Regions from separate parts of the Vibrio sp. RC586 genome, predicted to be linked through region 2. Evidence: predicted binding sites of a transcription regulator. Region 2 holds the regulator's gene; the other holds the start of a gene.

Region 1 (3,815 bases), on a different contig from region 2:
TACGGATGGTGTGCCAGTGACTTGAATACGCGGGCCGATCGGGCTTACCACATCAAGGTAGATACTGGCGAGGTTGCTGATCATTTGATCATCGAATAAGTCAAAATGTTCAAGCTGACGCTCAATCATTTGAATGCGGTCGCCAAGTTGACTCATGGCATCGCGGCGGCCACTTAACTTACGTTCAAGCGCCATTAGGCTAATCAGATAACGAGTGATTTCGCTACCCGTCGGAGTGCTGTCAATACCTTTGACCAAGCACTCCAAACCGAGCTTGAGCTGACTTTCGTGGCCGAAAACTTCCAGTGTATTACTTGGATTAGTACACGTAATGGCTTTGAGCGAAGTTTCAAACGCATCAGAATCACAGTAACCATTTTTGGCAACTTGTTGTACAAGTGCCACAGCCTGACAAATGCCAGCGAAAGCGATGGTACGGTCGTAAATTGCGTTAGCCACGTAAATCTCCTAAAAATTGACTCTAAATGCGCTCTTCAATAATGCCGCCACCAAGGCAGATTTCACCTTGATAAAACACGGCGGATTGTCCTGGCGTTACAGCCACTTGCGGATCGTCAAACATCACTTTAATTCGATCATTACTGAGTGGAATGATGGTACAAGCGATGTCACTTTGACGATAACGAGTTTTCACGCTGCAACGTAAAGGTTCAGTGATTGGCGTGCGGTCAACCCAATGCAGTTGCGCAGCGACCAAGCCATGAGATTTGAGCAGTGGATGATCTGCGCCTTGTACAGCAATCAGCACATTGCGTTTTAAATCTTTATCCGCCACATACCATGGCTGTTCATTGCTCTCTTTCATACCACCAATGTGCAGACCTTTACGTTGTCCGAGTGTGTGGTACATCAAGCCTTGGTGCTCACCAATCACTTTCCCTTCAGGGGTTTCGATTTTACCCGGTTGGGCTGGCAAATAGCGAGATAAGAAGTCAGTAAATTTGCGCTCACCGATAAAACAGATGCCGGTAGAATCTTTCTTCTTCGCCGTGATTAAACCTTGTTCTTCCGCAATGCGGCGTACTTCTGGTTTTTCGAGATCGCCAACAGGGAATAGGCTACGCGTTACTTGTTCATGGCTCAGAGTATAAAGGAAGTAGCTCTGGTCTTTATTGTTGTCCAACCCACGCAGCATTTGTGGCTTTTCGCCATTTTGCGGGAAAGTACGACGAACATAGTGACCCATGGCGATGTAATCCGCATCCAGCACTTCATCGGCAAATTCTAAGAAGGCTTTGAATTTGATTTCTTTATTACACAGAATATCTGGGTTAGGGGTACGGCCTGCTTTATATTCGGCAAGGAAGTACTCAAATACGTTGTCCCAATATTCGGCGGCAAAGTTAATGGTATGCAGAGGAATGCCGAGTTTGTCACATACAGCCTGAGCATCGGCTAAATCTTCTGCCGCAGTACAATACTCTTCGTTATCGTCTTCTTCCCAGTTTTTCATAAACAGGCCTTCCACTTGGTAACCCTGTTGCTTGAGAAGATAGGCTGAAACAGAGGAATCAACCCCTCCAGACATGCCGACAATTACTTTCTTTTGGCTGTTTGCACTGTGCTCTACAGACATCACTTATCTACCACTTGATGAACTTGGACGGGGATTCTAACAGAAAGAATTTTTCGAGGACAGATCCGAGACACTAATCACACTTCATCTGACTTCAGTCAAATGTTGCTAAATCATTGAATCACTTGCGCTCCAAACGCTAAAGATAGGGTGTGAAATAAAATCCTCACAATGCAAACGTTTGCTATTTTTTCCTTTGTTGCTGCACTAAAAGGTGCGCGGTAGAATCGGCGCTCCTTTCATCCTTGAACCCAAGTAACCCTTATGAAATTTCCTGGCCAACGCAAATCTAAGCATTATTTTCCGGTTCACGCGCGTGATCCTCTCGTGATTCAAGCGCAAGAAAATAAGAAGATGTCGCGCACTCATATTATCGGTATTGATCAAACGTTGGTGGATATTGAGGCCAAGGTGGATTCAGATTTGATCGAGCGTTACGGTCTGAGTAAGGGACACTCATTAGTGATCGATGATCAAGCGGCTGAAGCTTTATATAACGAATTAAAAGATCAGCGTTTAATTACTAATGAATACGCAGGTGGGACGATAGGGAATACGCTGCACAATTATTCAGTATTAGCCGATGACCGCTCAACGCTACTGGGTGTAATGAGCCAAGATATTAAGATTGGTAGCTATGGCTATCGTTATCTGTGCAACACTTCTAGCCGTATGGATCTCAATTATTTACAAGGTGTAGAAGGTGCAATCGGCCGTTGCTTCGCTCTGATTACTGAAGATGGTGAACGCACTTTCGCAATCAGCGAAGGGCAAATGAACCAATTACAACCAGACAGTATTCCAGAAAAAATATTTGCTAGTGCTTCAGCATTAGTTATTACGGCTTATTTAGTTCGTTGTAAAGAAGGCGACCCTATGCCGGAAGCAACGATGCGCGCAATTGAATATGCAAAAAAATATGATGTTCCAGTGGTATTAACTCTAGGAACAAAATTTGTTATTCAGGATGATCCTAAATTCTGGCAAGACTTTTTACGTGATCATGTCACTGTGGTAGCAATGAATGAAGATGAAGCATTAGCGTTAACCGGAGAAAGCGATCCGTTGGCGGCGTCTGATAAAGCGTTAGATTGGGTTGATTTAGTACTGTGTACAGCAGGTCCTGTGGGATTATTTATGGCAGGATATACCGAAGATTCGGCTAAGCGTGAAACGTCATTACCTTTATTACCGGGATCGGTCCCAGAATTTAACCGCTATGAATTTAGTCGTCCAGCACGTAAAGACAGTTGTATAAACCCGATTCGTGTTTATTCACATATTTCACCTTATATGGGCGGTCCGGAGAAGATAAAAAATACCAATGGTGCGGGGGATGCAGCATTATCCGCCTTGTTGCATGACATGGCTGCAAATAAATACCACAAAGAAAATGTACCTAATTCAAGCAAACACCAGCATGAATTTTTAACTTATTCATCCTTTTCTCAAGTTTGTAAATACTCAAATCGTGCGAGCTACGAGGTACTAGCCCAACATTCTCCACGTCTTTCTCGGGGCCTACCTGAGCGTGAAGATAGCCTTGAAGAGGCATATTGGGAAAGATAAAAAAGGCTCCTTCGGGAGCCTTTATCATTTGGGTCTGCTATTAGAATTACAGAGAGAATTCTTCCAGAGATTTGCCTTCGTCCAGCGCCTTTTGGATCACTGAAGGAGTGCGACCTTGGCCTGTCCAAGTTTTTTCTTCACCATTGGTGTCGATGTACTTGTATTTTGCAGGGCGAGGAGCACGTTTGCTTTTTGCTTTAGTTTTGGTTTCGCCAGAAAGCGCAGAAATAAGCGCTTCTAGATCAATACCATCTTTAGCAATTTGCTCAGCAATCGCTGCCAATTTTGCTTCTTGTTCTGCACGAGCAGCAATCTCTTCTGCTTCTGCGTCTTTGCGCTCTTCAACAACGATAGTTAATTTATCTAGAGCTTCTTCAAGTTGTTCAATAGTCAGTTCACGTGCATACGCGCGTAGGCTACGAATATTTAATAAAGTCTTAGTGATTTCCGACATTACCATTTCCTGTTCACAATTTGGATAACGAGTTAATATTAAACCTAGCTTATTATACTGACAAGTTTTCGCTGTAAATATTAAGTCAAAATAACAAGAAAGTAAAAATTAATTATTAGGGATTATTTCCTCACCTTAAGAAAACTTCATATAAAAGTAACCGCAGGTGACTTATAACATGGATAAATTATTTTA
Region 2 (3,815 bases):
GATTGGGGTCAGTCCCATAACCAAGTTAATCAAAAAGAAAGGGAAAATCGGGATGAGGCGTAGTGAGAGTAAGTAAAACGCACCATCTCGCTCAACACCTTGGTTGATGGTTAACAGTTTATCGGCAAACTTCGCTTGAACCCAGTCACGCAAAAGAAAGCGACTACTGAGGAATGCGAGGGTTGCGCCAATGGTACTAGCGAAGGAAGCAAGTAGTAGACTGAGCCAAAAACCAAACAGCGCAGCACCCAGTAGAGTAACAACGGTTGCTCCAGGGATGGAAAACGCAGTCAATAAAACATATACCACAAAGTAAATGAAAGCGGCTTGCAATAGATGGGCATCAATATAGCTTGCTAATTCTGCTTGTTTGGCTTTCGCCATATCCAACGTGAGATATTGGCTAAATTGCGTCACCAAGATGGCGGTAATCGCGATCAAAATTAAGGCAATGATGAGTTTTTTATTCATGTAAAGATACCTAGTAATCATTTCGATGTTTTGGCAAGTGACAAAACACTTAAGTCAAGTATACCCAAACTATTTGGAGTTGCAGGTTGGCAGCAAGTCAGCGTAGCCAATACCTAACAGCCTCAGGAATGAATACACACATACTCACTGAGTTCAAACTCGCCAAATTAGGCGTGATTGCTGAGACTCTAAGAATAAAGAAAGGGGAAGAGCAGGATTTCTTTCAAAAAATAACGTGCCCAGATGGACACGTTATATGTACGTATGTCTTGGTGTGTTCACACCTAAATCTTGACGTGATTATGAACCTAAAACAGTAGGTTAGAGGTGCCTCAAGAGTTCATCACGACGATTTTGTGGGATCACTGACCAATGCTTACCTTCAATCGCACCTTCTAGAGCCCATAGCAACTCTAAGCTAACTTCTGCTGAGTGAGTACGCTGAATCGCTTTATACGCTTCAACAGCACCATGAGAGTGTAGTGATTCAACATTCTCAATCCCTGCTTTTTTGAGCATCCTTTCGGTTGCCAAGCGTAAGTTAGGCAGATCTTTTAAGCGCTCAGGTTTTGCTTGAGCTTGCGTTTCACGCTCTGCCTTAGCGACTTCAAGTGCAGCGCGAGCTTCAGTTAAGATGGAGGTTGGATTGCTCCAACAATCTTCAGGTAAAGCGTAGTACTTAGTTACGACAGGAAAGCCACGTTTCTTATAAACGTAAGGTTCATAACCTTGTAGTTTGAATTTTTCGATTGTGGCATCGTCCGCACGGATGTGCAGCGTTTCATTAACCACAAGCGCAAACATAGTTTCGTCGACGAAAATACCAAAGCCACCAAACATTGAACGAGATTTCACACGTCCTAGCTGCTCAAAGAGCCGCATTGAATCTTTTAATACTGGTTTATTCATGCTGTTAGTCTCGGAGTATTGTTACATACGCCACCAAATCAGGTCCGAGAAAATTAGCAAATGCATGCATCGGCCATGTCAATGATGAGTCAACATAGTGTATGCATTTTTTGCCATCGGTAACCCCGCTACCTACCATAAACTTTTGGTTTAGGCCGGAGGCTTTGCGTCCCACTTTTTCAAATGGTTTGCCCTGTGCGTGACATTTTTCCTGATAAAAATTAACCAATCTTGGCTTATTCTCACAACTTGGTATTTCAAATGTGAGAATAAGCTAAGTTATTAATACCTATGCTACATAGGTTTTGTCAAATTTATGTGACAAGCTTTCAAATATAGGCGTCATGAATTGTCAAGAAAGTTAGTTTTTTGTCAAGTCTTTCACTGTGTCGCGCTCGACAATTTCAGGATGCATTTCGAAAATTCGACGTTCGTGTTCTTTATCCTTGATGCGCTCTAACAAAATTTCAAAGGCGTTTTTCCCGACACGACGTTTCGGTTGGTGTACGGTAGTCAGCGGTGGTGAGAAATATTCCGCTAATTCAATGTTGTCGTAGCCAATCACGGAAATGTCTTCAGGTACACGGATGCCTTTTTGTTGCAGACGGCTCATCAAACCAAGTGCCATAGTATCGTTGAAACAAAACACCGCAGTTGGACGCTTATCCATAGCAAGGATTTTATCGGCAGCTAGCACCGCCGTATCACACTCAAAGTTGCCTTCTAAAATCCAATCTTCATTAACCGGCAATTTTGCCTCAGCCATAGCACGGCGGAAGCCTTGAATACGCTCTTGGCATGCTGCTTTAACAAAGTGACCGCTTAAGCATGCAATATCAGTATGACCACGGTCAGTCAGGTATTTGGTAGCCAAGTAACCACCTTCTTCTGAATTGTCGATGATTTTATCAGCGTGTGAGGTTTCTGGACCCCAATCCATGATTACTTTTGGAATGTCTTTGTGTGCATCCAGCATCTCTTGTAGCTCTTGGGTCAAGTCTGAACACATGACCAAAATGCCATCAACCCGTTTTTCAGCCAACATGCGAATGTAATCACGTTGCTTTTCATAGATGCCGCCTGTGTTACACAAGATCAGAGTGTAACCTTGGCGATAACAGTAGCTTTCTACGCCATCAATCACTTCAGAGAAGAACAAGTTAGTGGATTGCGTCACTAACATGCCGATGGTGCGAGTGGTGTTACATTTCAAGCTCCGTGCAACAGCGCTAGGAGCATAGTTGAGCTGTTTAACCGCTTCTTGCACTTTCTCCTGTGTGGTTTCAGCCACAAAACGAGTTTTGTTAATGACGTGAGAGACGGTAGTCGTTGACACGCCAGCAAGGCGTGCCACATCTTTAATCGTAGCCATAGAGTGTTCCTGTCGATGACTGCTGATGCCAGCGAATATTATTGGTTAATTAAATCAGCAGAAGTAAGGCGAGACTGAGCGAATCTTCACACTCTGTGCAGCAATGAGCGGTACTAGGCCGTACGTAAAGCGCTTCAATCACAATGCCTAAAGTAATAAAAATACAAAAACCGCCAAAAATTAGCGGTTTATATTTTTATTCGTTTTTTATCGTTTGCGGGTGGATTTTAGACTGCAAATCTGTTCACCGCAACGAAATTCATTCATCAAACTTTAAGTTATTTCGCGATCAATTCGTCTAGGCAAACTCTATTTACTGTGCCAAAGAGTCAGTTTGGTGTTGAACGGCAACCTTAAGTAAGAGAGTGACAAGACACTTATTCGATATTCGTATTCAGCTCTTGAAGGTAATCTTTGTCTTGTCTCACGAATGCCAATGTTAAACGAGCAACGGCTGCGTAAAGTCCAAAGTCATCAAATTGAGTGCAACGCTCAACAAAGGTGGGTAACCAGTTGAGTAAGTGTTGTTCGATAAATTCAGCTTGTGCTTTCGATGCGTTATCCAAGTCCGCAGCCTGTTCATTTTGATTAGCACTAATGGCAAGGTGAGCCAAAAAATCGAGCTGAATTGCGAGATGGTCGGCGGGTTCATTGAGGTTTTGAGCCACCTTAACGCCTTGCGTGGCGAGAAGCTCGCGCATTTTTTGTGCGGGTTTACCGTTTAGTAGCCCTTTATCCGTGTAGACAGATGCGTAAGGTAGAGCTGAATCACGATCGGACTTCAAAAATAAATCACAGAAATCCGCAGCAAGTTCAAGCTGAGCATCGGTTCTATCTTGCAAACGATTCAGCGCTTCTATCAAACTTTTCACATCTGTGGTTAGGCTTTCTTCTGCCGCGAGTCCAGTCAAAAATGTGCGGATTTCCGCTGAATGGTAGTGTGCGAGATCTTGTTCAGTCAGCTCTTTAATAAATAGGCTCGACAACCACCAATAGACTTCTGCGCGTTTTTCATTGAGGATTTTCAGTTCTTGTATCATTTTTGCACTCCCAATCGGTTGGC

What was found. Region 2 encodes PurR, which represses purine synthesis genes. Its sites were predicted from a motif close to TNANGNAAACGTTTNCNTNA; they were not measured.
Region 1: the regulator PurR is predicted to act here: its motif matches at 1,767-1,786, upstream of VOA_RS12050 (inosine/guanosine kinase).

What each region holds. Positions count from the first base shown of each region.
Region 1 is NZ_ADBD01000007.1:464,400-468,214, reverse strand. Features, by position in the region: gene hflD (high frequency lysogenization protein HflD) at 1-459, opposite strand, end outside; gene mnmA (tRNA 2-thiouridine(34) synthase MnmA) at 482-1,597, opposite strand; gene VOA_RS12050 (inosine/guanosine kinase) at 1,862-3,166, shown strand; gene VOA_RS12055 (H-NS family histone-like protein) at 3,213-3,620, opposite strand.
Region 2 is NZ_ADBD01000013.1:220,527-224,341, reverse strand. Features, by position in the region: gene VOA_RS04495 (TVP38/TMEM64 family protein) at 1-471, opposite strand, end outside; gene VOA_RS04500 (TfoX/Sxy family DNA transformation protein) at 793-1,380, opposite strand; cyclic di-GMP riboswitch class I at 1,496-1,583, opposite strand; gene purR (HTH-type transcriptional repressor PurR) at 1,742-2,752, opposite strand; gene torD (molecular chaperone TorD) at 3,130-3,792, opposite strand.